DNA from 2 places in the Nonomuraea sp. NPDC050328 genome. Region 1 is predicted to be linked to the other one. Evidence: riboswitches for the same ligand, from Rfam matches in the RefSeq annotation. Region 1 holds a riboswitch; the other holds the start of a gene.
What was found. Region 1 has a riboswitch for cyclic di-AMP ahead of ACIBG7_RS14830 (CHAP domain-containing protein). Riboswitches for the same ligand answer to the same signal wherever they lie in the genome.
Positions count from the first base shown of each region.

Region 2: linked by a shared signal. The riboswitch ahead of ACIBG7_RS42085 (hypothetical protein) and the one ahead of ACIBG7_RS14830 (CHAP domain-containing protein) in region 1 are both predicted to bind cyclic di-AMP.

Region 1 is NZ_JBITIW010000003.1:721,152-728,401, forward strand. It holds gene ACIBG7_RS14810 (AMP-binding protein) at 1-1,292, opposite strand, end outside; gene ACIBG7_RS14815 (DUF6716 putative glycosyltransferase) at 1,347-2,513, opposite strand; gene ACIBG7_RS14820 (hypothetical protein) at 2,510-3,439, opposite strand; gene ACIBG7_RS14825 (aldo/keto reductase) at 3,604-4,419, shown strand; cyclic di-AMP (ydaO/yuaA leader) riboswitch at 4,723-4,876, shown strand; gene ACIBG7_RS14830 (CHAP domain-containing protein) at 4,888-5,604, shown strand; gene ACIBG7_RS14835 (ABC transporter substrate-binding protein) at 5,941-7,250, shown strand, end outside.
Region 2 is NZ_JBITIW010000018.1:42,685-49,934, reverse strand. It holds gene ACIBG7_RS42105 (DUF4388 domain-containing protein) at 1-740, shown strand, start outside; gene ACIBG7_RS42100 (roadblock/LC7 domain-containing protein) at 773-1,153, shown strand; gene ACIBG7_RS42095 (hypothetical protein) at 1,153-1,524, shown strand; gene ACIBG7_RS42090 (alpha/beta hydrolase) at 1,580-2,443, opposite strand; gene ACIBG7_RS42085 (hypothetical protein) at 2,609-3,430, opposite strand; cyclic di-AMP (ydaO/yuaA leader) riboswitch at 3,621-3,756, opposite strand; gene ACIBG7_RS42080 (NADP-dependent oxidoreductase) at 3,947-4,897, shown strand; gene ACIBG7_RS42075 (DUF5302 domain-containing protein) at 5,013-5,216, opposite strand; gene ACIBG7_RS42070 (lactate 2-monooxygenase) at 5,266-6,417, opposite strand; gene ACIBG7_RS42065 (nucleotide pyrophosphohydrolase) at 6,426-6,743, opposite strand; gene ACIBG7_RS42060 (MFS transporter) at 6,837-7,250, shown strand, end outside.

The DNA of each region.
Region 1 (7,250 bases):
TCGCGCAGGAAGGAGTCCTCGACGCGGCCCAGCACGTACAGCTCGCCGTCGTGGAAGGCGCCCAGGTCGCCGGTGGGCAGCGGCCCGTGCCTGGGTGGCTCGTTCCAGTAGCCGGGGGTGACGGCCGGGCCGTCGATGACGATCTCCCCGATCTCGCCCGGCTCCAGCGGCCGGCCGGTGACCGGGTCGGCGATCTGCACGGTGGTGCCGGGCAGCACCCGGCCCGAGCCGCGCACGCGCCGGCCGCGTCCGGGCGCCAGGCGGCCCCAGGCCAGGGCGGCGGTGTCGGCCTCCAGGACGGCGCGGCCTCCGCCGGAGACCATGAAGGCCCCCTCGGCCAGGCCGTACGAGGGGAAGAGCGCGTCCGGGGAGATCCCGGTGGCGGCGAGGAAGCGGTCGAGGTCGTCGGCGTACAGCGGCTCGGCCCCGACCAGGACGACGCGCAGCCCGCTCAGGTCCAGCCCGGCGCGCTGCTCGGGTGTGGTCTTGCGCAGCGCCATCCGCAGGCCGAAGCCCGGCGTGGCGGTGCAGGTCGCGCCCAGGTCGGCCAGCAGCCGCAGCCACTCCTGAGGCCGCCGGACGAAGGCCAGCGGCTGCATCATCCAGCAGTCGTAGCCGGCGTACATCGGCATGAGCAACTGGGCGCCCAGGCCCATGTCATGGAAGAGCGGCAGCCAGGCCACCATGCGGTCGTGCGGGCCGGCTCCCGACAGCTCGGTGATCTGCGCGAGGTTGGCGAAGGCCCCGCCGTGGGTGATCGCGACGCCGCGGGGAGCTCCCGTCGTCCCCGCGGTGTACTGCAGGTAGGCCACCGCCTCCGGGTCGGCGGGTAACGGCTCGAACGGCAGGTCGGGCAGCTGGTCGGTGGCCAGAGCGCCTTCGACGAGCGGGGCGAGCCCGCTGGTGGTGAGCACGAGGCGCGGGTCGCAGTCGAGCGCGACGGCCTCGAAGCGCTCGCTGAGCGCCCCGCCGGCCGGGGGCGGCACCGGGACCGGCAGCACGCCGGCGTACAGGCAGCCGAAGAAGGCGTCGGCGAAGTCGGGGCCGGTGTCGTAGGCGAGCAGCACCCGGTCGCCGGGCGCGGCCAGCCCTCGCAGCGCCGCGGCGACCGCCTGGGCGCGCTGGTCGAGCTGGGCGTGCGTGACGGCGATGAGGTGCTGGTCGTCGAGCACGTAGACGTGCGGCGCGACGTCGGGCAGGGTGGCGGCGCGCAGGCGCAGCAGGGCGGTGAGAGTCCCCGGGTGGGAGCCCGGCGGGGCCGCCGGGGCGATCTCTGGCGAGATTTGCGTCACGCGGGGAGGCTGGCACGGGGGACTTGTAAGTGATTGGGAAGTGGTTGCAAAGCGTCACGCCAGGGCGCGGCGCAGCTTGCGCTTGGCGCGGTAGCCGGCGCGCAGCAGCCGCGGCGGCACCTCGACGCGCAGCCGGGCCCGGCGGCGGGCGGCGGCGTGCTCGGGCCCGTCGAGCAGGGAGCGCGAGCGCATCCGCGGCCCGGCGGCCAGCGCGGTGAGCAGGCCCACCCAGTCGCTGTCGCGCTGGAAGTAGTTGGCCTCGCACCAGGCCGGATCGGGATCGCGGAAGCGCCCCGCGGCCAGCTCGGCCAGGGAGCCGAGCACCCCGCTGCCCTCGAAGACCAGGTTGATCATCTCGGCGCTGACCCCGAAGTCGTCCAGCACCAGCAGGGGCACCTCGCGGGCGATCGCCTCCAGCGCCGCGGTCGAGCTCACCGTGACGAACCCCGCCGCGCGGTCCAGATGCTCCTGCATGGAGCCGGCCTCGAAGCTCAGCCGCCCGGGCTCACCCAGGTCGCGCCAGAGACGGGGGTAGGGGTGGCGCTCGTTGTGCGTCTGGCGCTCGCCCTCCAGCGCGCGGAGCTTGACCACGACGTCCAGGTCGGGCCGGGCCTCCGCCAGCTCGGCCAGGGCCAGCAGGATCCGCTCGCGCTGCTCGCGCGGGCCGGGCACCTTGGCCTGCGTGGCGAAGACCACGCGCCGCCGCTCCCCCGCCGCCTGCGGCCGGCCCGGCGTGGGGGCCGTGCGCAGGAAGGGCAGCCGGGCCAGGCCGACCGCGCCGCCGCCGCCGAGCTGCCGGGACAGCGCCTCGAACTCGGCCACCTCGCGTGCGCTGTGCGCCACGAACAGGTCGCAGCCGCTGCGGTAGAGCCAGGCCTTCTCGGTCGCCGGCACCGCGATCCCCGGCAGGCCGGTGACGAACACCGGGCGGGGCCGCAGCCCGGCCAGCACCGAGGAGACCAGCACGTCGACAACCGGGCCGGTGCAGGCCACCACGATGGCGTCGGGGCGCAGCCGCTCCGCCGTACGCCGCAGGGCCCGGGCGGACAGGACGCCCGCGAGCGGGCGGGCGCCCGCGGCGGCGGCGATCTGCTGGGCGGAGGGCACGATCGGGGTGCGGACGACGGCGAGCTCGGCGTGGCAGCCGGCGGGCAGATCGTCCAGGAGGCAGGCCGCCCACTTCAGGTAGGAGTCGGAATCGGCGACGGCCAGGATCTTCACGGTCGGGCGGCTCTTCCTGAGAGGCCGGAGGCCGGGCCCCCGGAGAGGGTGAGATGGTCGCGCAGGTCGGGTGCGGCGCGGCTGGTCCACCAGTCGTCGGGGACCTCGACCGGCTCGACGGCGACGCCGCGCGGGCTCAGCAGGACGCGCAGCGAGCTGATCGCGGTGGAGGGCAGGCTGAGCACGCGCTGCTCGGCGCCCAGACCTCGCAGGCTGAGCTCGGCGGGCATGCCGGGCTCGTGCACGGTGATGCCGGGCCGCTCGCGCAGCAGCGCCAGGTCGGTCGGGTCCTCGCGGCGGTGCGGGAAGTAGGCGACGGGCTCGTCGGCCGCCAGCGCGGTGATCCAGCCGAGGTAGCGGTCGCGGTGGACCAGGCCGTTGCGGACCAGCGAGGTGCCGAGCACGACGGTGCGCTGCGGCGGTCCAGGCCGGTCGAGCGGCTGCGCCCGCAGCCAGGCGAAGTCGTGGCTGATCACGTCGAACCCCGCGGATCGTACGGCTTCCGCCAGCCGCTCCTCCACCGGCAGCGCGGTGAACACCGTCACCCGGCGCTTGCCGGCGTGCAGCCGCAGCCCGGCGGCCAGCCCCAGCGCACGGCGGGCCACGCCCGGCGTCGCGCGGGCTCGGACCAGCGGCCGGCCGGGACCCGCGGCCAGCAGCTCCAGCAGCCGGATGGTCGCCAGCCCGTCGTCCACGATCACCACCGGCCGCCACGAGGTCAGCCAGCGCACCTGCACGCGGCCGGAGAAGGCGTCGCCCACCGCCCCCAGGCGGCTGGGCATACGTTCGCGCGGCTCGGCCACCTCCACCCCCAGAGGCAGGCCGAGCCGCGCGAGCTCGGCGCGGGTGGCGCGCAGGGCGCGCACGCCCGCCCGCGGCACGATCACCGTCGTGGGCCCGAGCAGGCCGGCGTGGTGGGCTTCCACCGCGCAAATCATCTGGAGTGGCGATTCCACCCAGGCCGGCCACACGCTATGGGCCTCCCTCTCCTCACGGAACCGCACGGGCGATCCCGCGGGCCGACGACCGTGGCCCGACACTAACCCGGCCCTCTGACGCCATCGGTAACGCAGGGTGAACAATGAGATGCATGAACTCACTGCTGCTCAACACCGACGGCGTCCAGATTCCGCAGCTCGGCTACGGCGTCTGGCAGGTGCCCGACGAGGACGCCGAGCGGGCGGTCGGGCTGGCCCTGGAGGCGGGCTACCGCAGCATCGACACCGCGCGGCTGTACAACAACGAGGAGGGCGTCGGCCGGGCCGTGCGCAACTCCGGGCTGCCGCGCGAGAAGCTCTTCATCACCACCAAGCTCTGGAACGACGACCACGGCCGGGTGGCGGAGGCGTTCGAGGAGAGCATGGCGCGGCTCGGCCTCGACCAGCTCGACCTGTTCCTGATCCACTGGCCCGCGCCCAAGCAGGACCTCTACGTCCAGGCGTGGAAGGAGCTCGAGCGGCTGTACCACGACGGCCGGGTGCGCGCCATCGGCGTCTCCAACTTCACCGTCAAGAACCTCCAGCGGCTGATGGACGAGACGCAGATCGTGCCCTCGATCAACCAGATCGAGCTGCACCCCAACCTGCCGCAGACCGAGCTGCGCGCCTTCCACGAGGCCAACGGCATCCTGACCGAGGCGTGGAGCCCGCTCGGCCAGGGCCGGGGGCTGCTGGAGGAGCGGGCGCTGGCCACGCTGGGCGAGAAGCACGGGCGCACGCCCGCCCAGATCGTGCTGCGCTGGCACATCCAGCTCGGCAACGTGGTGATCCCCAAGTCGGTCACCCCGTCGCGGATCAAGGAGAACATCGACGTCTTCGACTTCATCCTGGACGCCGAGGACATGGCCGCGATCGGCGCGCTGAACAACGGCAAGCGCCTGGGTCCCGACCCGGCCGAATTCGGCTGATCCCGGCCGTTGCGTTCCCCCGGTCCCGGGCCGGGGGAACGCCGTCGGCAAAGGTAAAGTCAGGGGCTGGCGGAGGGTCCGAAAAAGATCTACTCATGGGGGTCCGGCGAACCGGCCGATTCCCCGATCGCCCTGCCCACAGGGGTTTTCCGTAGATCGGCGGCTATTGATCTACAGCCGATTTTACTGCCCGGACATTTACAGATTTGTAATCTCCTTGCCGCGTGTATTACCTTTTGGTCACTCCCGGCAAACGAACGGCCATCCGTTCCTTGCCTTGACCGACCACCTCTCACAGGCCCCCGCCTGTGACCGCTGAATCCGCCACCGTGCGGAACCGGGGACCCAAAAGTCTCACTGGGGTGAATCGGCGCCGACCCCGCCAGGGGCGCGCCGTAGGGCAGCTTCACGTCCGAACCCGTCAGCTAACCCGGTAAGCGGCATGAAGCAAGGAGTGTCCTTTCCCTCATGGCAAAACACCGTCGCGTGCGTCCTTCCAAGGCCCAGCTCGTCTCCGCCGGTCTCGGCGCCGCCCTCTTCGCGGCCACCGGATTCGGCGCCCACGTCGCACACGCTGACACCGTCAAGCCCGAGATCGGCGGCGTCCCCGAGGTCGCCGCACTCGCCTTCAACGCCCCCAAGGAAGCACCCGCCGCGCCCGCCGCGGCACCCAAGGCCGCCATGCCGGCCAAGCCGTCCCTCACCAAGGTCCTCGGCCTCGCCCGTCAGCAGATCGGCGTGAGCGAGAACTCCAGTGGCGGAGGCACCAAGTTCCAGAACTGGTACGCCGCCTCCAAGCGCGCCCAGGAGACCATCAAGCGTGACGGCGGCTCCACCAAGGCCTACCTGAACGCCGCCTGGTGCTCGATGTTCGTGTCCTGGGTCGGTGAGCACACCGGCGCCCGCAGCTCCGTTGGCTGGGACGCCTACACCGTGACCCACGCCAAGTGGTTCAAGAACAACAACCGCTGGGGCACCACGCCCAAGCCCGGCGCGGTCGTCTTCTTCTCCTGGTCCGGCAGCAAGAGCCTGGACGGCATCGCCCACGTGGGCTTCGTCGAGAAGGACAACGGCAACGGCACGATCACCACGATCGAGGGCAACACCGGCAACGGCAAGGTCGAGCAGCGTGTCCGGCCGAAGTCCCAGGTCGTCGGCTACGGCTACCCCGAGTACGGCAAGTAGGAGCTCGCGGCCCGTCCCCCGGGCCGCCTCCACTTCCCGGTGACCACCGCAGAAGCGCCCGCCCCTCCCAGGGGCACCCCCTCCCCAAGAGACGCCCGCCCCTCCCCAGGGGCGGGCGTTTCTTGCGTGTTTCGCGACACCCAGTATGGGAGCGCTCCCAGCATCCCCTCCGTCCCCTTCATGCCGACATATCCGTTTAAGAAACCAGAAAACGCTCTCTCGGTCACGGTTGTGTTTCAGCCCGTTGACGAGCGAGCCCACCATGGCCACTCTTCATGGGAGCGCTCCCAAGCCTCACCCCCGAATCCCCCACGGGCGCACACGAAAGAGGACCTCATGACCATCAGCAAGCGCCGCGGCGCGGTCGCGGCCCTGGCCGCCATGGCGCTGGTCTCCTGCGGCTCGAACGGCACCACCACCCCCGCGGCCACCGGCGGCGCCGGCTCCCCCGCCGCGCAGGCCGAGCCGATCACCATCCGCGTGCAGACCTTCGGCGGCGGCGCCAACTTCGGCTACAAGACCGCGGTCGAGAAGTGGAACGCCGAGCACAAGGACATCCAGATCAAGCACGAGAACCTCACCGACCAGTTCGAGCAGCAGTACTGGCCCCAGATGATCCAGTGGCTGCAGGCCGGCAGCGGCGCGGGCGACGTGGTGGGCATCGACGAGGGCGGCATGGGCCTGGCGAAGGCCAACAGCGCCTGGTGGGCCGACCTGAAGGAGTTCGGGCTCGACAAGCGCCAGGCCGACTTCCCCGCCTGGAAGTGGGAGAACGGCGTCGCCGGCGACGGCAAGGTCTTCGCCCTCGGCACCGACATCGGCGGCATGAGCCTCTGCTACCGCAAGGATCTGTTCAAGAAGGCCGGCCTGCCCTCCGAGCGCGACGAGGTCAGCGCCCTGTGGCCGACCTGGGACGAGTTCATGAAGGTGGGCCAGCAGTTCCAGGCCAAGGTGCCCGACACGAAGTTCACCGACGGCACCAACACCCTCTACCAGGTGCTGCTCTACCAGGAGGCGGCCAAGAACGGCAACGTCACCTACTTCGACAAGGACAACAACCTGATCGTCGACAAGAACCCGGCGGTCAGGACGGCGTTCGACTTCGCCCAGAAGATGAGCCAGGGGGGCCTGACCGCCAAGCTGCGCAACTTCACCGACGAGTGGGCGACCGGCACCCAGAAGGGCTCCTTCGCCACCCTCGGCTGCCCCTCCTGGATGCTCGGCGTGGTCCAGGGCAACGCCGGTGACGCCGGCAAGGGCAAGTGGGACGTCGCCGCGGTCCCGGGCGGCGGCGGCAACTGGGGCGGCTCCTGGCTCGCGGTGCCCAAGCAGAGCAAGCACCCGAAGGAGGCCGCGCAGGTCGCCGACTACCTGACCAGCGCCGCCGTCCAGGCCGACGTCTTCGCCGAGTTCGGCAACATGCCGAGCAACACCAAGGCCCAGGCCGACCCGAAGGTGCAGGGCGCCAAGAGCGAGTTCTTCGACAACGCGCCCTCCGGCGAGATCTTCGCCAAGTCCGCCGCCTCGCTCCAGCCGGTCTTCCTCGGCGTCAAGCACGCCCAGGTCAAGAACGCCATCGAGTCGGTCATCCAGGGCATGGACGACGGCTCCGTGCCGCACGACAAGGCCTGGCAGCAGCTGGTGGA
Region 2 (7,250 bases), on a different contig from region 1:
TGGCCCTCGAACGCGCCACCGGCGCGTTACGGGTCGGCCGGCTCGGCACGGTCTTCCTCAGCGACGGCCGGGTGACCTACATCGAGTGCTCCGCCTCGACCCGGCTGGAGGACGTGCTCACCGCCGACGGCCGGGTCACCGAGAACGCGTTGCGCCGCGCCCACAAGGACGGGGCCGCCTCGCTGGTCGAGCAGGGCCTGCTCACCCGGGCCGAACTGCAGTACTGCGCGCTGATCAGCACGATGGACGCCGCCTTCTTCCTGCTGCCGGCCAGGAGCGCGCGTCCCCGGTTCGTGCCCGGCGAACGGCACTGGCTGGGACCGCAATGGTATTTCGAGGTGGCCGGGCTCGTGCGCGAGTGCGGCCGGAGGAGGGCGGAGTTGGAGCGGGCCTGGTCCTCGACGGAGCTGGACAACGTCCCGGTGGTGCCCGTGCGGCGCCTGCCAGGGGATCGTGTCGTGCTCACCTCCCTGCAGTGGGAGCTCCTCGTGCAGGCCGATCGCGAGGCGACCCCGCTCGATCTGGCCCGGCGGCTCGGGCGCCCGGCCTACACGGTGCTGCTGGCCGTACGGCAACTGGCGGCCGCGGGGCTGCTGGTGCGGGTGGCGCCGGTGGCCGAACGGCCGTCGTTGCCGCGGCGGATCAAGACCGAACTGCCCGCCGAACCGGCGCAGCCGTACGAGCCGACCGACCTCGACGTGCTCCTGCGGCTCAGGAAGGCGTTGGAGGAGCTGGCGTGAGGATCCTCACCCGCAGAAGGAGGAGGCCGTCCATGGAGCTGCAAGAGGAGGTGCTCAAGGAGATGATCCTGCTCCGCGAGCGCACGCCGGACGTCACCGGGAGCATCGCGTGCACGGTCGACGGCATGACCATCGCCTGCGAGCCCGAGTGGGACGGCGCCGAGCAGACCGCGGCGCTCTCCTCGGCGCTGCTGGCCCTCAGCCGGCGGATGACCACCCTCGTCGGCAAGGGCGCCCTGGAGGAGACGCTGGTCTCCGGGAGCGCCGGCTACGCCGCGTTCTACGCGGCGGGCCCCACGATCGTCCTCGCAGTCGTCGCCGATCCGGGGGCCAACCTCGGTCTGCTGCGGCTGGAGGGCCGGAAAGCGGCGGCGAAACTGGCCGCCATCGCATCACGATCTGGAGGTAAGTGATGGCAGGCATGGACGTCTCCCTCAAGGAGATGATGGCCATCGACGGCGCGCTCGGCGCGGCGGTGGTCGACTACGGCAGCGGCATGGCCCTCGGCGTGCTGGGCGGCTCCAAGGAGCTCGACCTGCAGGTGGCGGCGGCGGGCAACACCGAGGTCGTCAAGGCCAAGATGCGGACGATCGACACGCTGGGCCTGAAGGACCACATCGAGGACATCCTCATCACGCTCGGCACGCATTACCACATCATCCGGCCGATGACCGGCCGCGGCGGCAAGGGCCTGTTCCTCTACCTCGCGCTGGACCGCAACCGCGCCAACCTGGCGCTCGCGCGGCACCAGTTGCGGGGCATCGAGGAGAAACTCGAGGTCTGAGCGCCCGTACGGCGGAGCCGCCCGGCCCGCGGGCGGCACCGCCGCGACCCCCGCTCTAGGCGGCGGTGAGCCGGGTGATCTCAGTGACGATCCGCTCCCAGAGCGGCCGGGGCAGATCGTGCCCCATGCCGGGAAAAGTGACCAGGCGGGCGCCGGGGATGGCCTCGGCGGTCGCCTGGCCCCCGGCGAGCTGGATCAGCGGATCCTGCTCGCCGTGCAGGACCAGGGTGGGCACGTCGAGCTTGGCCAGCCGTTCGGTACGGTCGCCCGAGGCGAGGATGGCGGCGAGCTGGCGGCTGACGCCGGCCGGGTCGTGGCCGCGGTCGAAGCTGAGGCCGGCGCGGCGGGCGATGCGTTCGGCGTCCAGCCCGAAGCCCGGCGAGCCCAGGACCTTCCAGGCCGTCAGGGCTCCGGCGATCGCCTCCTCGCGGGTGCGGGCGGGCGGCGACAGCAGGGCGGCGCTGGCCTCGGGAGTGGGTGGACCGGCCTTGCCCGGGGTGGACATGATCGAGGTGAGGCTGAGCACCCGGGAGGGGTGCGAGAGGGCCAGTTCCTGGGCGATCATGCCGCCCATCGAGGCGCCGGCCACGTGCGCGGCGGGCCAGCCCAGGGCGTCCATCAGCGCGGCGGCGTCGTCGGCGAGGTCGGACAGCAGGTAGGCGGGCTGGAACGGGGCTCCGGAGAGCGCGGCGGCCAGGTCGGGCGGGCCGGCCTCGTGCAGGTGAGTCGACAGGCCGACGTCGCGGTTGTCGTAGCGCACCACGTGGTGGCCGCGGTCGGCCAGCAGGGCGCAGAACTCGTCGTCCCAGAGGATCATCTGGGCGCCCAGGCCCATGATGAGCAGGAGCGGGCGGCCCTCGGGGGAGCCGAAGCTCTCGTAGGCGATCTCGATGCCGTTCGCGGGTACGGTCGTGGTCACGGGGAACAGAATGACATTCTGGTAGCCCGCCGTAAAGGGACCCCACCGCGAGGAGGGAGGGCCGCCGTGAAGAGACCCCTCACACATGCAGGAAAAGGAAGAGGCCCGGTGCCGTGAGGGGGATCACGGTGCCGGGCCTCTTCAGGAGGGGGGTTCGAGGAAGGTCTACTGGCGGACGAGCTTGCGCACGCGGTCGCGACCGAGGTACGCGCCGCCGCCGAGCACGGCCAGGCCGCCGACGAGCAGGACGCCGCCCCAGTTGTTGCCGTTGGCGTCTTCCTTGACCGCCATGGTCTTCAGGTCCGCGGAGGTGGCCTCCTTGGCCGGCTGCTCGGCCGGGACCGCGGCGGCGGCCACGACGGGCTCCTGGCCCTCGGGCTCCTGGTCCTTCTTCGGCTCGGTCTTCTTCACCAGCGGGATGGGCTTGGCCGGGTTGCTGTCCTTGCGGCCCCACGCGCCGGTGGAGAAGGCGACCGGGTGGTTCTTCTTGCCGACGCCGTCGCCCCACTTGGTGATGACGTACTGCACCTTGGCGTGGCCCTCGCCGCCGACGCCCTCGACCGAGAGCGAGCTGTCGTTGAAGGTGCCGCCCAGCAGGTAGGCGAAGGTCTTGGCGTCCAGGTCGAGCATGATGCCGCGGTTGGACGGGTTGCCGGGACCGCGGTCGCCGACGAAGAACGGGGCCTTCTTGCCCTTGTAGACGACGTAGCCCTCGGTGAACAGGGGCCAGCTCGGGCTCGCGGCCATGCCCTTCTGCATGGGCTTGCCGCTGGCCGGCAGGCCGGTGTCGCCGTTGCGGCCGGAGGAGTCGTCCCAGTAGTAGGACGCGGTGGTGGTGCCCTTGAGCAGGATCTGCTTCTGCTCCTGCTTGGCCACCGGAGTGAGCTGCACGGAGTCGGCGTGGGCGGGGACGGTCATGGCCATGAGGCCGGCCAGCGCACCGGAAGAGAGCAGGGTGAAAGCGCGCATGCCAAAACGGGCGGTCATGAAAAGCGAAAGTCCTTCGTGCGGAGACAGGGGCAGCGCCTGATCAATGAAGGGCGTAGCCGGGCAATAAGGGGATGCCGACGGTCGCTACGCGAGGCGCGAAAAGATCAGTTGGTGTTGCGGTGGGGTATCAGTACCCGAGTGCCGATACGGCGCGGCCGGAGAATCTGTCACGGTGCTGCACTGGCGGTTGTCCTCTCCATCTCGCCTACCGGGTTAGCTGACGGGTTCGGGCGTGGAGATGCCCTACCGACGATGCGTCGGATTCACCCCAGATAAGTGGGTCCCCGGTTCCCGCGCGGCGCGGGATTCGGCGTCTGCCCTGCTGAGCGGGCTCCTGACTCAATGGACATTAGGCCAAGAAACGGGCAAAAGCAAAACTAAACCCATGATTAGGGCAGAAGATCTACCTTGGATGCCCACGAAACTCCAGGTCCACCCCGCCTCCCGAGTGGCCGGAACGCCTTCGATTACATGGGTTTCATCCCCCTCAAATGCGATCATTGAGGAGGAATCATGAAAGCGGTGGCTATCACCCGATTCGGCGAGCGTCCTGAGGTCATGGAAGTGCCCGTTCCGACGCCTGGACCAGGGCAGGTCCTGGTGCGGATGTACGCCGCCGGGCTGAATCCCTTCGACTGGAAGGTCACCGACGGGCTGCTGAAGGACGTGGTCCCGCACGCCTTCCCGCTCGTCATGGGCAACGACGGCGCGGGCGTGATCGAGGCGGTCGGGGAGGGCGTCACCGAGCTGCGTCCGGGCGAGGAGGTCTACGGACAGTTCATGAGCCTGTCCACCGGGGGCGGCTCCTTCGCCGAGTTCGCCGTCGCCAAGGCCGGCTCGGTGGCCAGGGCGCCCAGGGGGCTCACGCTGAGCCAGGCGGCGGCGGTGCCGACGGCCTCGATGACCGCCTACAACCTGGTTAAAGAAGCGCGGGTGGACGCAGGGCAGACGGTGCTCGTCGTCGGCGCGACCGGCGGCGTCGGGCAGGGCGTGGTCCAGTTCGCCGACGCGCAGGGGGCCAGGGTCGTGGCCACCGCGACCGCGGACCTGGCTCCGCTGGTGCGTGAGCTGGGGGCCGACGAGGTGATCGACCACACCGCCTCACCCGTGGCGGACCAGGTGCGGGCGTTGCATCCGGAGGGCCTGGACGTGCTCTTCGACCTGGTGCAGGACGCGGGCGGCTTCGAGGCGGCCACCGATCTGCTGCGTCCCGGTGGCATGGCGCTGACCACCCAGGGCGTGGCGGACGTGGACGCGCTGGCCGAGCGGGAGGTGCACGCGGTCAACTTCCAGAACAGCGCGAGCGTGGTGCTGCTGGAGACGCTGGCCGACCTGCTGGACGCCGAGCGCTACCGGGTGCGGGTCGACGTGGAGGTGCCGCTCGACCAGGCGGCGGAGGCCGTGGCCCGCAACCGGGCGGGGCTGGCCAGGGGCAAGACCGTGATCAAAATAGCCGGGACATGACCAACGGAAAGTGTGAGCAAAGTCGCCCGAGCCCGGCGGGCAGCGAGGGCGAGCGAAGTCGCCCGGACATGACGAAGGGGTGTGGCCAGGGCCACACCCCTTCGGTCCGGGCGCATCAACCGCTCTTGCGCCGGAACGAACGCTTGTTGGCGGCCGGGCCATGGGCGCCATGGATCTTGGACGGATCCTTGCCCCTGCCACCGGCCTCCGCGCTGGCGTGCTGGTTACGCTTGGCCTCCAGCGCCTCGCGGAACTTGCGCTTCATCTCATCTTCCGGCGAGTCAGAGCTCGACTCGGGCTCAGCCTGGGAATCAGTCATGAGGACCTCCTGGTGTAGGGGACATCCGAAGTTTCCCACGAGCGCCCAGTCAGTGCGACATCGGGCCGCCGGTCACCAGGCCCGCGAGGTCGCCGGGACCGGAGTGGCCGGACAACGCGAGGGTGATGTCCAGCTCGCCCAGCAGGCAGCGCAGCACGTGTTCCACGCCCTCCTGGCCGCCGAGGGCCAGGCCGTACAGCACCGGGCGGCCGACGAGCACGGCCCGCGCGCCGAGCGCGAGCGCCTTGACCGCGTCGGCGCCGGTGCGGATGCCGGAGTCGAAGAGCACGGTCAGCCGCTCCCCCACCGCCTCGGCGATCCGCGGGAGCGCGTCCAGGGCGGCGATGCCGCCGTCCACCTGCCGGCCGCCGTGGTTGGAGACCACCACGCCGTCCACGCCGTGCTCGGCGGCCAGCAGCGCGTCCTCGGCCGAGACGATGCCCTTGAGCAGGATCGGGCCGTCCCAGTGCGTGCGCAGGAACGGCAGGTCGGCCCAGGTCAGCCCCGGGTTGCCGAACAGGCCCGCCCAGCGCAGCACCGGGTTGTCCACGCCGGCGAAGGTCGGGTCGGTGAGGTAGTTGGCCAGCCCGGCGCCGCTGAGGAAGGGCAGGTAGCCCCGGTCGAGGTCGGCCGGCCGCCAGCCGAGCAGCCCGGTGTCGAGGGTGACGACCAGCCCGGTGCACCCGGCCGCCTTGGCCCGCGCCAGGAAGCTCCGGCAGAGGTCCTCGTCGGCCGGCCAGTAGAGCTGGTACCAGCGGGGCGCGTCGCCACCCGCCTCGGCCACCTGCTCGAAGGAGTGCGCGGCCATGGTCGAGTGGATGTACGGCAGGCCGAGCGCGGCGGCGGCGCGCACGGTGGCCAGTTCGCCTTCGGGGTGCGCGAGGGTCTGCACGCCCATCGGGGCGATCATGACCGGCGCGGGCATCCGGGTGCCGAGGATCTCCACCGACAGGTCGCGCTCGCGCTCGACGCCGCGCAGCATCCGCGGCACGATCCGGTAGCGGTCGAAGGCCTCGCGGTTGGCGCGGGCGGTGGCGCCGCTGCCGGCGCTGGGGACGATGTAGCCGAGCGCCTCGGGGCTGAGCGCGTGGCGGGCGTGCTCCTCCAGGGCGGCCAGGTCGGTCGTGAGGGCGGGGGTCTTGGCCTCCAGCATCCCGGACAGGTAGATGCCGAGCTGGTGATCACCGAAATTCTGCGCCATGGGCGCATTCAATCAGGCGGATCCGGCGGGAAGCGGCCCTCGTTGACGTCGATCTTGGCGTGCGAGGCCTCGATCAGGTCGACGCCGAGGACATCGGCCAGCCGTACGAGGTAGATCTGCACGTCGGCGAGCTCCGAACGCAGCCGCGCGGCGGCGTCCGGGTCGTCCATGACGGTGGCGGCCTCGTCGGGGGTCAGCCACTGGAGCTCGGCCAGCAGCTCGCCGACCTCGCCGGCCAGGGCCATCGCCAGGTTCTTGGGCGTGTGGTAACGGTGCCAGTCACGCTCGTCGGCGAACCGCCTGACCCGCTCGGTCAGCTCTTTCACAGCTTCGGAGACTACCGGTGCGGTGTGATCTGTGGCACTCTCCCCCACTAGAACCAAATTTTAGAAAAAGGTTCTAGCGCAAGGGAGCACACGATGGTCGTTGCAGCGGATCGCGGGCGGCTGGGGACGCCGCCACGCGCCGGAATCAGCGCGATGGACCCGGCACCGTACGGCTGGGCCCCGCTGATCGTCCTGTTCATCGTCGGTCTGGTCGACCGGGTCGAGGCCAATCTCCTGTCCGGCATGCTGCCGCTGCTCAAGGCGGAATGGGGCCTGAGCGACACCCAGCTCGGCTCGATCCCGACCGCGGCGGCGCTGGCCGCGGCGGTCGTGGCGCTGCCGGCCGGCTGGCTGGCCGACCGCTACAACCGCACCCGGATCATCGCCGTCGTGGTCTTCGTCTGGGGCCTGGCCACGCTCGGCTCCGGCCTGGCCACCGGCTTCGCGATCTTCTTCCTGATGCGCACGGTGCTCGCCGCCGCCGAGAACATCGACAACCCGGCCTCG